Regions from separate parts of the Streptomyces sp. DH10 genome, predicted to be linked through region 2. Evidence: riboswitches for the same ligand, from Rfam matches in the RefSeq annotation. Region 2 holds a riboswitch; each other region holds the start of a gene.

Evidence for each region. Region 2 has a riboswitch for cyclic di-AMP ahead of QC385_RS10590 (M23 family metallopeptidase). Riboswitches for the same ligand answer to the same signal wherever they lie in the genome.
Region 1: linked by a shared signal. The riboswitch ahead of QC385_RS02730 (C40 family peptidase) and the one ahead of QC385_RS10590 (M23 family metallopeptidase) in region 2 are both predicted to bind cyclic di-AMP.
Region 3: linked by a shared signal. The riboswitch ahead of QC385_RS06310 (transglycosylase family protein) and the one ahead of QC385_RS10590 (M23 family metallopeptidase) in region 2 are both predicted to bind cyclic di-AMP.
Region 4: linked by a shared signal. The riboswitch ahead of QC385_RS15760 (hypothetical protein) and the one ahead of QC385_RS10590 (M23 family metallopeptidase) in region 2 are both predicted to bind cyclic di-AMP.

The regions. Positions count from the first base shown of each region.
Region 1 is NZ_JARVKU010000001.1:631,692-635,322, forward strand. Features, by position in the region: gene QC385_RS02720 (ATP-dependent Clp protease proteolytic subunit) at 1-318, shown strand, start outside; gene QC385_RS02725 (hypothetical protein) at 325-633, shown strand; cyclic di-AMP (ydaO/yuaA leader) riboswitch at 986-1,182, shown strand; gene QC385_RS02730 (C40 family peptidase) at 1,186-1,659, shown strand; gene QC385_RS02735 (DUF6328 family protein) at 1,742-2,383, shown strand; gene QC385_RS02740 (LysE family translocator) at 2,319-2,948, opposite strand; gene QC385_RS02745 (LysR family transcriptional regulator) at 3,041-3,631, shown strand, end outside.
Region 2 is NZ_JARVKU010000004.1:245,510-249,140, forward strand. Features, by position in the region: gene QC385_RS10580 (SGNH/GDSL hydrolase family protein) at 1-418, opposite strand, end outside; gene QC385_RS10585 (DUF6250 domain-containing protein) at 564-1,280, opposite strand; gene QC385_RS10590 (M23 family metallopeptidase) at 1,481-2,413, opposite strand; cyclic di-AMP (ydaO/yuaA leader) riboswitch at 2,418-2,579, opposite strand; gene QC385_RS10595 (alpha-galactosidase) at 2,890-3,631, opposite strand, start outside.
Region 3 is NZ_JARVKU010000002.1:583,545-587,175, forward strand. Features, by position in the region: gene QC385_RS06305 (LysM peptidoglycan-binding domain-containing protein) at 1-569, shown strand, start outside; cyclic di-AMP (ydaO/yuaA leader) riboswitch at 798-976, shown strand; gene QC385_RS06310 (transglycosylase family protein) at 981-1,661, shown strand; gene eno (phosphopyruvate hydratase) at 1,927-3,207, shown strand; gene QC385_RS06320 (FtsB family cell division protein) at 3,312-3,631, shown strand, end outside.
Region 4 is NZ_JARVKU010000006.1:294,605-298,235, forward strand. Features, by position in the region: gene QC385_RS15750 (prepilin peptidase) at 63-797, opposite strand; gene QC385_RS15755 (PIN domain-containing protein) at 863-1,789, shown strand; gene QC385_RS15760 (hypothetical protein) at 1,755-2,015, opposite strand; cyclic di-AMP (ydaO/yuaA leader) riboswitch at 2,419-2,579, opposite strand; gene QC385_RS15765 (hypothetical protein) at 2,919-3,221, opposite strand; gene QC385_RS15770 (hypothetical protein) at 3,386-3,631, shown strand, end outside.

The sequences.
Region 1 (3,631 bases), on a different contig from region 2:
TCGGTGCTGCTGGCGGCGGGCACGCCCGGCAAGCGATTCGCGCTGCCGGACGCCCGCCTGGTGCTCCATCAGCCCGCCCTGCCCGAGCCGGTCCGCGGACAGGCCGGCGATCTGGCGATCCAGGCCGACGAGTTGACCCGCATCCGGACCCGCATGGAGGAGCTGCTCGCGCGGCACACGGGCCGTACCCGGGAGCAGGTCGGCGAGGACATCGAGCGCGACAAGGTCCTCACCGCCCAGGAGGCGGTGACGTACGGCCTGGTGGACCGGATCGTCCCCCACCGCAAGGCCACCCTGGCCCCGCCGACCGGAGAGTGAGCGCCGGTGCTCCCGCCCGAACTGCCGCCCCTGCCCGCGCTGACGCGGGCCGAGGCGGAGTTGATCGACCGTTACCTGGAGGTCGTCGACCTGCTCGGCCGGATCAACCCGGCACTGCCCGGCGACACCTACCGCGGACTGCGCGCCGCCCAGGCCCTGGTGGGCAAGGCGACGGCGCTGCGTGACGCGCTGACCCTGATGTACCAGCGGGGAGAGACGGAACTGCACGCCGGAACGCTCGGCCGGGCGCTGCGGGTGCTGGACGGCGAGCGGCGTACGGCTCGCGTCAGCCTGCCCCCGGAGTCCGTCAGTTGACGCGGATCCGTCGGTCCGGACGCCCGCCGTGTCGACGGAGCGTCCGGGCCTGAGTCGAAACGGACCGAATGACGTACCTCTGTTCGGAGTAGACGGGAGTCCTTTTTTTTGGCCCTCGCAGTTGCGCAACGCGCGTAGCCGTAGGGCGGAATGGGACATTCCATGCCTGGTCCGGGCACCCATGGACCTGTGGACGGTGGCTCGAACACAGACGTGTCCACCCGAACGGGTGAGTGGTGAGTAACAACACAAATCCCCGGTTCCGTTGGGATTTCGGGACAAGCATGAGTCAAGATCCCTGACTGACGACAAGCCCCCGCCGCAGCGGCGGGGCGATCCGGGCGGACGCCGAGTCCTGCCGCCGCCTGGATGACCGGTCGACAGGAGTGGATCGGCAGGAGTGGAGGACCCAAGCACGACGGGTCGCCGGGACGGTCACGCCATGACCGGGTCCGAGCAGCCCTTGGGGTGAAGCCGCGTCAGCGGCCGGGCAACTTCGCCAGCCCGAATCCGACAGGTCATCCTTCACAGGCGGCTGACGAAGGGTTGCGCATGACTGCGCTCAATCGTGTCCCGTCGCTCATGGTCCGGGCCGGTACGGCCTCGGCGCTCACCATCGCCGCGGTGGGCGGCTCGATCGTGGCCCCCGGCTTCTCCTCGGAGGCCTCGGCAGCCACGCATGGGACGAAGGCACTCCAGATCGCGGCCTCGAAGAAGGGTTCGCCCTACAAGTACGGGGCCACCGGTCCGCACAGGTTCGACTGCTCCGGGCTCACGCTGTACTCGTTCAAGAAGGCCGGCAAGAAGCTCCCCCGCACGGCCGCCCAGCAGTACAACAAGACGCGCCACATCTCCGCCAAGAACCGCAAGGCGGGAGACCTGGTGTTCTTCCACTCGGGCAGCAACGTGTACCACGTGGGTATCTACGCGGGTAAGAACAAGCTCTGGCACTCCCCGAAGAGCGGGGACGTGGTGCGGCTGCAGAAGATCTGGACCAAGAGCGTCTGGTACGGGCGCGTGAAGTGATCCGCCCGGCGTGCGGCGGCGTCCCTGACGCGCCGCCGCACGCCGGAGCGTGACACGGCCTCAAGTGGTTACCCGTCACCCCATGGCCGAGCACCGTCCCTGCACCGCACGCGGCGAGACCCCGCTGCAACGCGCCGACCGGAACTTCGTCGAGCTGCTCCAGGAGCTCCGGGTCACCCAGACGGGCGTACAGATCCTTTTCGCGTTCCTGTTGTCGCTCGCGTTCACCTCGCGCTTCACGTCCCTCGACACGGTCCAGCGCGTCACCTACGTCATCACGCTGCTGCTCGCGGTCCTGGCAGCGGCGCTGTTCACCGCGCCGGCCGCGCTGCACCGCTCGCTCTTCCAGCAGGGCGCCAAGCCCCGCATCGTGCAGGTCTCCTCACGACTGGCCACCACCGGCCTGATCGTGCTGGTGTTCGCGTTCAGCGGTTCCGTGCTGCTGGTGGTGGACGTGACGACCAGTCGGACCGGTGGCATCGCCGCGGGCGCGGCGACGTTCCTGGTCTGCGTCGGCCTGTGGGGGCTGCTTCCCCGGCTGGTGCGGCGGGCCGGGCTGCGGCAGGAGACGCACGGCAGCCCCGGGCCGCCGGAGGCCCCCGCGGAGGAGCCGGCGCCCCAGGGCACCGTCCGGATCCCCGCGCCGCTGCGCGGCACCATCAGGCCGCCCTCAGCGGTTCGAGAAGGAGCAGCACACCGAGAAGCGTCAGCGCGGCGCCGGTGACCCCCTCGACGGCCCGCGCGGCCCGTGGTTCGCGCAGCCACCGGCCCAGCCGGTCCACCAGCAGGGCCACGGCCGGGAACCACAGCAGGGCGAGGACCACCACGATCAGCGCCAGCAGCAGCGTCCGGGGCAGCGCGGGACTGCCCGCGGGCACGAACTGCGGCAGCAGGCTGAGGAAGGTGATGGGCGCTTTCGGATTCAGGGCGTTCGTGACGAAGCCCTGCCGCAGGGGACGCGCGGCGGACGCGATGGTCCCGGTGGTTTCGACGGGCACGGCACGGGGCCGGCGCAGCGACCACAGCGTCCGCACTCCCAGGTACAGGACATAGCCGCCGCCCAGCAGCTGGAGCGCGCGGAACAGCGCGGGCACGGCGGCCAGGACCGCGGCGACGCCCGCCACGGCCAGCGCGGTGTGCAGGAGCAGCCCGCCCGCGATGCCGAGCGCGCAGGCGACGCCGGCGCGGCGGGAGACCAGGGCGTTGCGCACGACGACCGTGAAGTCGGCGCCCGGCATGGCGACCATGCCCGCCGCCACCCCGGTGAAGGCGATGAGTTGTGCGTCCATACGGCCAGCCTGCCGGGCCGGAGCCTTCAGCAGGTATGTCGCGTATCCTGGGCAGGCCTTAAGCAATGCTTTGGTCTGTGGAGGTCAGCGGCGTGTACGACCCGACCCGGCTGGCGGCGCTGGTCGCCGTAGCGGAGGCCGGGTCGATCACCCGGGCCGCGGAGCGCCTCGGCTACACCCCGCCCGCGCTCTCCCAGCAATTGGCCAAGCTGGAACGGGAGGCGGGCTCGGCGCTGCTGGTCCGGCATCATCGCGGGACGCGGCTGACGGGCGCGGGCGAGCTGCTGGTGGCACGGGCCCGGCGCGTGCTCGACGAGCTGGAGCTGGCCCGCCACGAACTGGCCCGGCTGGCCGGTCTGTCGGGCGGTGTCCTGAGGCTCGGGACGTTCCAGACGGCGGGCATCCACCTGCTGCCGCCGGTGCTCAGCGCGTTCCGCCGGGCTCACCCGGATGTGGAGCTGTCCGTCGCCGACCACGAACCGCCGACCGGTGTCACCGCCGTGGCCGCCGGTGAGATCGACCTGGCCCTGACGCATACGTACGAGCCCGCCGACGCCCTGCCGCTGCCCGCCTCCGTGCGCCTGGAGCCGGTTCTGGTCGAGGAACTGGTGCTGGTGACCGCCCCGGGGCATGCCCTCGCCGACGGCACGTCCAGGCTTCCCCTGTCGGAGCTGGCGGGTCAG
Region 2 (3,631 bases):
GCCCGTTGTACGTCGCGATCTTGCCGCGCAGGTGCTTGAGCACGGGCATCCCCCGGGTGTCGAACCCGGTCGTCACCATCACCGTGCCGGCCACGGCGGTGAGCCGCACGAGGGCCCGCTCGAACCGCTCGGCCACCTCGTCCGGGTCGGTTCCGGGCCGGAGGATGTCGTTGCCCCCGGCGCAGAACGAGACGAGGTCGGGGGCCATTTCGACGGCCCGCGGAACCTGGTCCGCCACGATCTGGTCGAGGAGCTTCCCGCGCACCGCGAGGTTGGTGTACCGGAAGTCGCCTTCGGGCCGCCGGTCGGCGAGCAGGACGGCGAACCGGTCGGCCCAGCCGACGAACGCCCCGTCGGGGCCGGGGTCACCGACGCCCTCGGTGAAGCTGTCCCCCACCGCCACGTACGACCCGATCACTGCTCTGCTGTCACTCTTCGAATCGTCTGCCACAGCCGCTCATGATTCACCCTCTAATGTGACCTACGCGACCGTAGGCAGGGGTTGACGGGCGGTGAGATAAGCCACTTCCCAAGTGTTCGCCAACTCCGGAATAGGTCACCCGTCAGCGACGTTGGGGGGTCAGTCGCCACACCCGGAAGCCCGTGATCCGGAAGTGGCTCCACACGGTCCGGAAGGCGAAGTGCCCGCTGGTGTACGGCTGCGGGTCCGTGTAGTCGAAGACGAGGCGCCCGTTGTTCCACCACCTGACCGTCGAGCCGTCCGAGACGATCCGGACCCGGTGGGGCCCGTTGGGGACCAGCAGCGGCTCGGTGTAGTCGTAGACCAAGGGCCGCACGCCGGGTTCGCCGACGTACCGCCGCAGCCGGGTCGTGGTGTTGTAGTTCGCGCCGTAGCCCGCGTAGTACGTCGTCAGGTGGTCGTACTCCTCCAGCGCCCCACCGCGCGGCGTGGCGAAGAGATCGCCCGGGGAGCGGACGTCGGTCGCGTTCCAGAAGTTGTTGAGGTCCGAGACACGGTCGTTGACCCCGCCCTCGGAGACCGGCGTGGCGGTGTACTCGAGGACGTACGGCCCGTCGAGCCGCCGCCTGAACCACACGGTCGCCCCGCTCGGTACGTCGATCTCCAGGACGCCGCGAGAGGCGGTCACGGTCCCGCCGTCCTGGAGTTCGGTCGCCCACTGGGAGAGGCCGTGACAGAAGTCGTCGCGGGCGATGAGGCGGCGGTGCCGGGGCGCGGCGTGGGCTGCGCCCGTCGGGGCGAGGGCCGCCAGGGCGGCTCCGGCGGTCAGGGCTGCGAACGCTCTGCGAGTGGTCGGCACGGGACACTCTCCTCGGGGATCCGCCTGGAAGGCTCTAGAAAGCGCTTGCGCTCCGGACTGGATCACTGTGTCCCAACTGCCGCCCGCTGTCGATCCCTTGGAGACGGCCGATCACCACGAGCCCGGACACACCGAAGGCCGGACCCGGGGATCGGAGTCCGGCCGACGGTCGCGTGTCAGGCGGGTGGTCGTGCGGTCGGTCAGCCGACGGAGACGCCGTGCGAGCGCAGGTAGGCGACCGGGTCCACGTCCGAGCCGTAGTCCGGCGTGGTGCGGATCTCGAAGTGCAGGTGCGGACCGGTCACGTTGCCGGTGGCACCGGAGAGGCCGACCTGCTGTCCCGCGCTCACGGTCTGGCCCGCCGAGACGGAGAGCGAGGACAGGTGGGCGTACTGCGCGTAGCTGCCGTCGTTCAGCTTGATGACGACCTGGTTGCCGTACGCGCCGCCCCAGCCGGCGGAGACGACCGTGCCGGCGCCGACGGCCTTGAGCGAGGTGCCCGTCGGGACGACGAAGTCGACACCGGTGTGGTAGCCGCTGGACCACATGCTGCCGGACATCCGGTACGGGGTGCCGACGGTGGCGCCGTCCACCGGGGCGCTGTAGCCGCTGGAGGTCGCGGCGGCCGGCTTGGCGGCAGCCGGCTTGGAGGAGGACTCGGAGGCGGACGACTTCGGAGCCGAGGGCTTGACAGCCGAGGACTTCGAGGACTTGGAGGCCGAGGACTTCGACGGGGCCGGGGCCGAGGCCTTGGACTCACCCGCCGCCTTCTTGCCGATCGACAGCTTCAGGCCCGGGTGGATCAGCGACGGGTCGTCGCCGACGGCGTCACGGTTGTCCGTGTAGAGCTTCTTCCAGCCCCCGTCGACGTTCTGCTCGTCGGCGATCTTCGCGAGATAGTCACCGGACTGCACGGTGTACGTGCGGGCGCCCGTGGCCTTTTCGGCTGCCTTCTTCTCGGCGGCCGGAGCGGACTGGACGGTCTTTTCCGCAGCCGACTGCGGGGTGGCGGCGTGGGCGCCGGCGGCCCCCATGAGCGGAAGGGCGAGAGCGGCTCCACCGGTTCCGGCGACGGCGATGGAGCGGGTGAAGCGCTGGGTCTTCGGGCGGCGGTGCTTACCCTTCGCGGGCATGGCGAATTCCTCTCCGTCGCCTGCGAGGTGAGCTGTCGGGTTCGGGCTGGAGATGCCCGGCCACGCCGAGGCGCGGCTTAACCCCAAGCCGTTCCGGGAACCGGAACAGGCGTCTTACCTGTGGGTCCCCCGCTCCTGCCGTACGTCGGGTCAGTGTGTGGGGCTCCGGGCGGCGGCAGGATTAGGCGTCCGTCCGGATTGGGGTGGAACGTAAGCGACCAAGACGCAAAGGGACAAGTTCGCGGTTGCGTGCGACGGCGTTTTTCTTGACGCACCGGCACATTTTTCGTCACCGAGCGTGGATTACCGATCTCCCGCTTTCCTCAATGCCCCTGAATAAAGCCGTAATTACGTGCACATGGCAACAACACATCGTCACGAATATGACGATGCTCACGCACCCCGACCTCATCTCCTTTACGATCGGGGCACGTTATGCCGAAATAACCGAAGCACTCCCTATTCGGACAGAACGGCTACTTACGCTTAAGCCGGACGACGGTGGCGTCCAGATCCCCGCGCAGACCGACCCGCAGCCCGTGATGGAGCAGCACGGCACCCCGGTGAACTTCGCCCGTTTCGAGGCATTCGTACGATGCCGTGGGATCGAGGCCGCGCAGCCGGAGCGCCGCTACGGGCTCGCCGTAGCGCTGCGCCTGGAGCCAGGCCAGGACGACGGTCTCGTCGCCGAGGGCGTACTGCACGGCGCTCAGGCCGCCCTCCGGCGGGCGCAGCCGGTACTGGTCGCCGCGCTGCACCACGGGCCGGATCTCCTTGTAGAGCGCCACCCAGTCCCGCGCCTCGGCGAGTTCCCCATCCGTCCACTTCGTGAGGTCGCCGCCGACCCCGAGCACTCCGGCCATGGCGCTGACGAAGCGGAACCGCAGGGAGCTGGCCCGCTGATTGAGCATGGCGTTCGGACTGTCGGTGACCCAGGCGGCCATGACCCGGGCCGGATGGATCTGGCTGAAGCCGTGCTGGATGGCGAGCCTGTCGAGCGGGTCGGTGTTGTCCGAGGTCCACACCTGGTCCGTGCGGCTGAGCACACCGAGGTCGATCCGGCCGCCGCCGCCCGAGCAGGACTCGAAGGCCACCCCGGGGTGAGCGGCCCGCAGCCGGTCCAGCAGGGCGTACAGGGCATGGACGTGGTCGACCCACAGCCGCTGCGGGTAGGGGTCGTCCGGCCAGCCGGCGTCGGTGAAGCAGCGGTTGAAGTCC
Region 3 (3,631 bases), on a different contig from region 2:
CTCCGACGGACTCGCCCGGACTGCTCGACTCCTCCGAGTCGTCTCCTTCGTCTTCTCCGTCCGCGTCGCCGTCCCCTGACGCGCCGTCGACCTCGGAGGACGAAACCGCCAAGTCCGACAAGTCGTCCGATTCCGCCGATTCCTCGACGCAGGAGCAGCCGCGGGACCAGTCGCAGGACCAGGACTCCGACAGCTCCCCCTCGGCCGGTCCCGAGAGTGACAAGTCTGACAAGTCGCCACAGAACGACGACTCTTCGGCCCTCACCGACACCGGCTCCGGCCGCCATCGAGGCCCCAGTGCCGACGAGGACACCGCGGCTGAGGACGGCCGTCCGTCCGGGGTCGCGGGCCGCCACGCCTCGCGCGGCGACGAAGCCTCGCGCGAGGCGACGGACGGCCCCTACGTCGTCCGTCCCGGCGACAGCCTCTGGTCCATCGCCGACTCCCTTGACCTCAGCGGCGGATGGCGCGCGCTCTACGTCGGCAACGAGGTGGCCGTCGGCGTCGACCCGAACCTCATCCGCCCCGGTCAGAAGCTCACGGTACGGGTCGAAGCGGGCGACGAGTAGCTGGTGGGGCAGTACGGAAACGGCGGCGGAAGTCACCCCTAAACCGTGCGAGTTCACGCCACCGTTCGTACCGAATGTCCCGTATAAGCCCGGTGAGAGATAGATCTCAGAAGCCCTGATCGTCTTTGAAATTCCGCGGATCGCATGTCTACGGTCATGACCGCTCGTCACCACGAGCCCCGGCTGCCGCAACGCCGAATCCTGCCAGCGGCCGCACGGGAACAGTCGTCGCGTCAAGCGCCGTAGGCAGGAGCGGGGGACCCAAGGTAAGTGCCGGGCCCGGCGGTTGAGGCAACTCGACGGCAGGTCCGGCTTGGGGTGAAGCCGCGTCCCGGGAGGGACGCGGCCGGGCAACTCAACCGGCCCGAACCCGACAGCTCACCTCGTAGGCGTCGGTGAGGGGATCTCTCCATGCTGTTTTCCGGCAAGGGCACGCACCGCCGTCCGTCCAAGGCCTCTCGGGTCATCGCCATCGCCGGTGTCACCGGTGCCGCCGTCGCCGCCCCGCTGATGGCGGCCGGCAACGCCTCCGCCGCCACCGCCTCCGAGTGGGACGCCGTCGCCCAGTGCGAGTCCGGCGGCAACTGGTCGATCAACACCGGCAACGGCTACTACGGCGGTCTGCAGTTCTCCGCCTCCACCTGGTCCGGCTACGGCGGCACCAAGTACGCCTCCACCGCCGACCAGGCCACCAAGTCCCAGCAGATCGAGATCGCCGAGAAGGTCCTCGCGGGCCAGGGCAAGGGTGCCTGGCCGGTCTGCGGCAAGGGCCTGTCGAGCGCCGGCTACAGCGGCGGCTCCGAGCAGAGCAGCGGCTCCACCGAGACCCGCCAGACCGAGCAGCAGCCGGCCTCCCGCTCCGACGAGCGCCCGGCCCAGACCCAGAAGACCCAGAAGACCGTCACCACCCCGACCGGCAAGAAGGTCAAGAAGGGCGACGGCGAGTACAAGGTCGTCAAGGGCGACACCCTCAGCTCCATCGCGACCGAGCAGAAGGTCGAGGGCGGCTGGGAGAAGCTGTTCGAGCTGAACAAGGACATCATCACGGACGCCAACCTGATCTACCCGGGCCAGCAGCTGCACCTGAAGTAAGCAGCGGCCCACCCCCGTCCCCACGGGCTCCCCGCCCCGGCGCGTCATCCCCCGTGCGCGCCGGGGCGGGGTTTTTTCTGCCGGTCTTTGCGATCCGGCTTTGTTCCGTTCGGAAACAATTTACTCTCGGTTCTGTCCATGGGGTGGGCGACCCGGTGGCCGATCGCCCGGAGCCGGTTAGGCTCATGTCGCGAGCCACCGCGGCCCGCGCCTCGCCGGGCCCCCGCGGCCCGCGTACCCGCGTCACATGAAGAAGGAGATGCTCGTGCCGTCCATCGACGTCGTCGTAGCCCGGGAAATCCTGGACTCCCGAGGCAACCCCACGGTCGAGGTCGAGGTCGGCCTCGACGACGGCAGCACCGGTCGTGCCGCCGTCCCGTCCGGCGCCTCCACGGGCGCCTTCGAGGCCATCGAGCTGCGCGACGGCGACTCGAACCGCTACCTCGGCAAGGGTGTGGAGAAGGCCGTCCTCGCGGTCATCGAGCAGATCGGCCCGGAGCTGGTCGGCTACGACGCCACCGAGCAGCGCCTGATCGACCAGGCCATGTTCGACCTGGACGCCACCGACAACAAGGGCTCCCTCGGCGCCAACGCCATCCTCGGCGTCTCCCTCGCCGTCGCCCACGCCGCCTCCGAGGCCAGCGACCTTCCGCTGTTCCGCTACCTGGGCGGCCCGAACGCGCACCTGCTGCCGGTGCCGATGATGAACATCCTGAACGGCGGCTCGCACGCCGACTCCAACGTGGACATCCAGGAGTTCATGATCGCCCCGATCGGCGCGGAGTCCTTCTCCGAGGCCCTGCGCTGGGGCGCCGAGGTCTACCACACGCTGAAGAAGGTCCTGAAGTCGAAGGGCCTGGCCACCGGCCTCGGCGACGAGGGCGGCTTCGCCCCGAACCTCGGCTCCAACCGCGAGGCCCTCGACCTCATCCTCGAGGCGATCAACGAGGCCGGCTACACCCCCGGCGAGCAGATCGCCCTGGCCCTCGACGTCGCCGCGTCCGAGTTCTACAAGGACGGCGTCTACACCTTCGAGGGCAAGGACCGCTCGGCCGCCGAGATGACCGAGTACTACGCGGAGCTCGTCGACGCGTACCCGCTCGTCTCCATCGAGGACCCGCTGTTCGAGGACGACTGGGAGGGCTGGAAGACCATCACCGACAAGCTCGGTGACAAGGTCCAGCTCGTCGGCGACGACCTGTTCGTCACCAACCCCGAGCGCCTCGCCCGCGGCATCGAGGAGGGCGCGGCCAACGCCCTGCTGGTCAAGGTCAATCAGATCGGTTCGCTGACCGAGACCCTGGACGCCGTGGAGCTGGCCCAGCGCAACGGCTTCAAGTGCATGATGTCCCACCGCTCCGGCGAGACCGAGGACGTCACCATCGCCGACCTCGCCGTCGCCACCAACTGCGGCCAGATCAAGACCGGCGCTCCGGCCCGCTCCGAGCGCGTCGCCAAGTACAACCAGCTCCTGCGCATCGAGGAGATCCTCGACGACGCGGCGGTGTACGCCGGCCGCAGCGCGTTCCCGCGCTTCAAGGGCTGACCTGGCCCGCAAGTAGCAGCGTCGTACGTACGTCCCCGTGCCCGGTCCCGTACCGTGTCCGGGGACGTACGCGCGTATGACGGTGGAGCGGGAGGCGGACAGACATGGCCGTGAAGGACCGGGACCGGTTCTCCACCGCGACCAGGATCCGGCTGCTCGGCGAGCAGACCGCGGCCCGGGTCTACCGCTCCCAGACCAAGCGCCAGGCCCGGCGCTCCCGGCTGACCGGCCGGGCCGCGCTGCTCGCCCTGGTGATGTGCTCGCTGATCGTGGCCCTGGCCTACCCGATGCGGGAGTACGTCTCGCAGCGCGCCGAGATCGACGACCTCCAGCGCGAACAGCAGCAGGCCCGGCAGCGCGTCGAACGGCTGCGCGACCAGAAGGCGCGCTGGCAGGACGACGCGTACGCCGAGCAGCAGATCCG
Region 4 (3,631 bases), on a different contig from region 2:
ATGCCGAATTGCTAGTCAAAGTCGTGCGCAACGAAGCCTGACCAGGTGCGAACTCGCCTCGTTCAGCGGCCGAAGGACCCCAGGAGCACGCCAACGCAGGCTCCAGCGAGCAGGAAGGGGCCCATCGGGTGGGCCGTCTTGCGTCCGGCACGGCGAGCGACGATGAGGCTGAGCCCGTACAGCGCGAAGAACAGGAACCAGGCGAAGGTGCCGACGATCAGGATGACCCACCCGAACCAGCCAGTGACGGCACCGAGGGTCAGGGCGAGTTTCACGTCTCCGAAGCCGAACCCCGTGGGGTTCATCAGGAAGAGCACGAGGCAGAAAGCGCCGAGCGCGAGGGAGCCGAGCAGCGCGGTCCTCCAGCTGCCGCGAGCACCGGGCATCAGCGCCGCTACCCCGAGCAGACTCAGCGTGATCACGACGAGCGGCAGCGTGACCACATCGGGCAACCGCTCCACTGTGAAGTCCACGATGGCGAGCAACACGCCGACCGGGGCTATCAGCAGCCAGACCACCAGTTCGGGGCGGGCACCGGTGGCGGCCGCCAGGACCGCGCAGACCGCGGCAGTGCTGGCGGTGAGGACGGGCGTGCTGGGGCCGTAAGAGGCGCAGTCGGCGCAGCGGGCCCGCCCCAGCCATCCGTTCCCGGCGCCGGCGAAGGGGTGTCCGGCGGGACACGCTTCCCGCCACGGTTCCTCGGGCTGCACGGAAAGCCGGTACGCGGCGCGCGGTATGAGCAGGCCGGTGCCGGCACCCCACAGGACCGCCACCGCGGTGATCCAGAACGTTTCCACCGGATGGAGCCTAAGCTCAGCCCGGTCCGGTGATGCGGACGGCCCGTACCGTGAGGAGCACGTGCATGCTGTTGAGGCCCGGAACGACCTGCTCTGATGCAATCGCGCTGCTGGACCGCCTAACCGATCAGGGGCTCACCGACCTCCAGAACGCCGCACCCCACCATTTCATCGCCCGCACCGCGGACGGCGTGACCGAGAACTGGGAGCAGGCCGCCAACAGGGTGGTGGGCCAGTACGACCGGTGGACGCTCCAGGCCACGACCGATCTGCTGGAGGCCTTCGTCGACCGGTCGGTGGCCGCCAGGCTGCGGGGCGAGCGCTACAACGCGATCGTGCACGGCCAGTTCACACCGGACCGGTGGACGTTCCTGCTCAACACCGAACTGCAGGAAGTGCGTACGTACTTCATGGAGCTGGCCAATGAACTGCGCCGGATGCACGAGCGGTTCACTTACCACGGGATGCGGACGGTGGTGTTGGACACCAACGACCTGCTGCACTACATGCGCTTCGACAAGATTCCGTGGCAGCGGCTCTTCGGCCCCGGCACGTCCGTGATGATCCCGCACGTCGTGATCGACGAGATCGACAAGAAGTCGTACGACACCCGCGACACCGGCGTCCGGAAACGGGCGCGCGCCGTCTTCGCGCTCCTGGAGCAGACTCTGGCCCAGATCGAGGCTGAAGGCCACGCGGTGGTGCACGAGGACACCGTCGTTGACGTCCTCCTGGACGAGCCCGGGCACGTGCGGCTGCCGAACAACGACGATGAGATCGTCGCGCGCGCCTGCTATCTGCAGCAGGCCATCGCACCGGCACCGGTCACGGTGGTCACCGGGGACAACGGAATGCGGGCCCGCGCACTGTCCTGGGGGCTGAAGGCCAAGGTTCTGGACGAGAAGTACAAGATCGAGCGACTGAGTGCAGCGGAGAAGGCCGCCAACGAGCAGGCCATCACCTTCGAGGTGCCCGCCGACGGAGACGGATAGACGGGGTTCTGGCCGGGGTCTCAGCCGGTGGACCAGGCGCGCAACTGCGCGGCGACCTCCTGGACGCGGGCGCCCCGTGCTTGGCGCGCATGACGAGCGCGAGGGCTTCCTCCGGCTCGTAGTCCAGCGCGACGCCGTTGGTGCTGAGGAACGTCTCGGCGACCAGCCAGGCGAAGAACTCGTTCTTCGCCTCCAGCGGCTCGTGCAGCGCGATGCTTTCCAGCATGGCCGCGGCCTTGAGCCAGTCGCTCGCTTCTCTGAACTACCGACTGGGGTCTCACAAGACGAAGGGGCCGCCCACGAGCTGCGTGGCAACTCATGGGCGGCCCCAGACCCCGCTTCGACCTGTGAGCGCTAGGAGCGCTGGAAGAGGGCAATCAGCCCCAGCCAGATGGTCATCACGGCAACTGTTGCGCCACCGCCGTAAGCGAGGCTCTCAAGGACGCCTGCGTCACACTCTCTGGAAATGGACCAGGTAATTGAGCCGATCAAGCAGGATGTGAGAACGGAGATCGCAACCCACAGCTTCAGATCCCGACGCGTCATCGGGTAGTCCCTTCACGAATCCGCGGTCCGTCAGCAAGGCAGCACCAGACGGACCGCTAGACAAACAGCGATCACATGGCCTTTCGGCCGGTCTGATGGCCTGCGAAGTGAGCTGTCGGATTCGGGGGTCTGTTTCCCCGGCCGCTAATGGGCGGCTTCATCCCAAGGGCAACTCCGTAGAGAGCCCGTCGTCTTGGGTCCTCCGCTCTCGCCCACCGCTCCTTCCATGCGGTCGGTAGACATTTCCGAGCTGACCACGTGGCGAGATTCGGCTAGACGTGGCAGCCCCTCCTCGAAAGTAGCATGCACGGACGTTGGCCGGTGGCGGCGTCATGAGGCACATCGCTGCAAAGTGCAAGACATCACGCTGAGTTCGGCGGTGCCCCAGGCGTTTCGGTGTAGGCCAGAAGGTCCCGGCACCTAGGTGCCTGGAGTCAGGCAGCAAACCGCGACTGGTGATCAGGGGCGGGGGCCGTCTGCATCCGTGGTCCGGACCGCAACTTGGCTGAAGCTGGGCAGGCCGAGGTGGACCATGGTTGATGCGCGAGCCTGCACGGCATCGAGCTGGGGGTGAGGAACCGGGTCACGCGGCGTGACCGTGCTGCTGGCTCTGTGGCAGGCCGCGGCTGCCCATGGGCGCCGGGTCGGGCCAGGTGGCCGTACCGGTGTCGGCGGCGCGGGTGTCCTGGGTGGCGAAGACGTCGGCGAGCTGCGGAATGCGGTCGCGGGTCTTGCCGAGGGCCTTGAGGAACGGGTCGGCGGCGGCCGCAAGCGCCGCGTCGCGGACGAAGTCCTCGGGGGACTTTCCGAGGAGGTGAGCAGCCGCTGTGACGCGCTCGTACTCCTCCGGCTCGAAGGACGGCACCTGGGGTCCGTTCTGGTCCATACGAGCGACGGTACCAGCGGGTCCGGCCCCTGCCGAAGCCGTTCGGACAAGAAGAAAGGGGCAGCGGCCGTTAGACGGCGGGTGCCCCTTTAAGTCTGTGACGACCATACCACGTGATCACTGCCGCGCACGGTGTGGGCGATCACCTCGGCTAGGGTGCTGCGATGGTCACAGCTCCTGCTGTTTCGGATTCCTACGCGCGGCACGTGCTGGCCCGTATGTCGGACTTCTTCACCGACGAAGGCACGCCGTGGGCGCGCCGTCTGTGGGACATAGGTTCCGTGCTCGCGCTCGAGGAACTCTGGGAGGCCGGCTCCTGGCAGGCTCAAGGGGTGCTCTCGCCGACCGCGTGCGACTGGCAGAGCAACGAGCTCAACGCTCTGATCGGCCCCGACCGCGGTCTCGGAGAC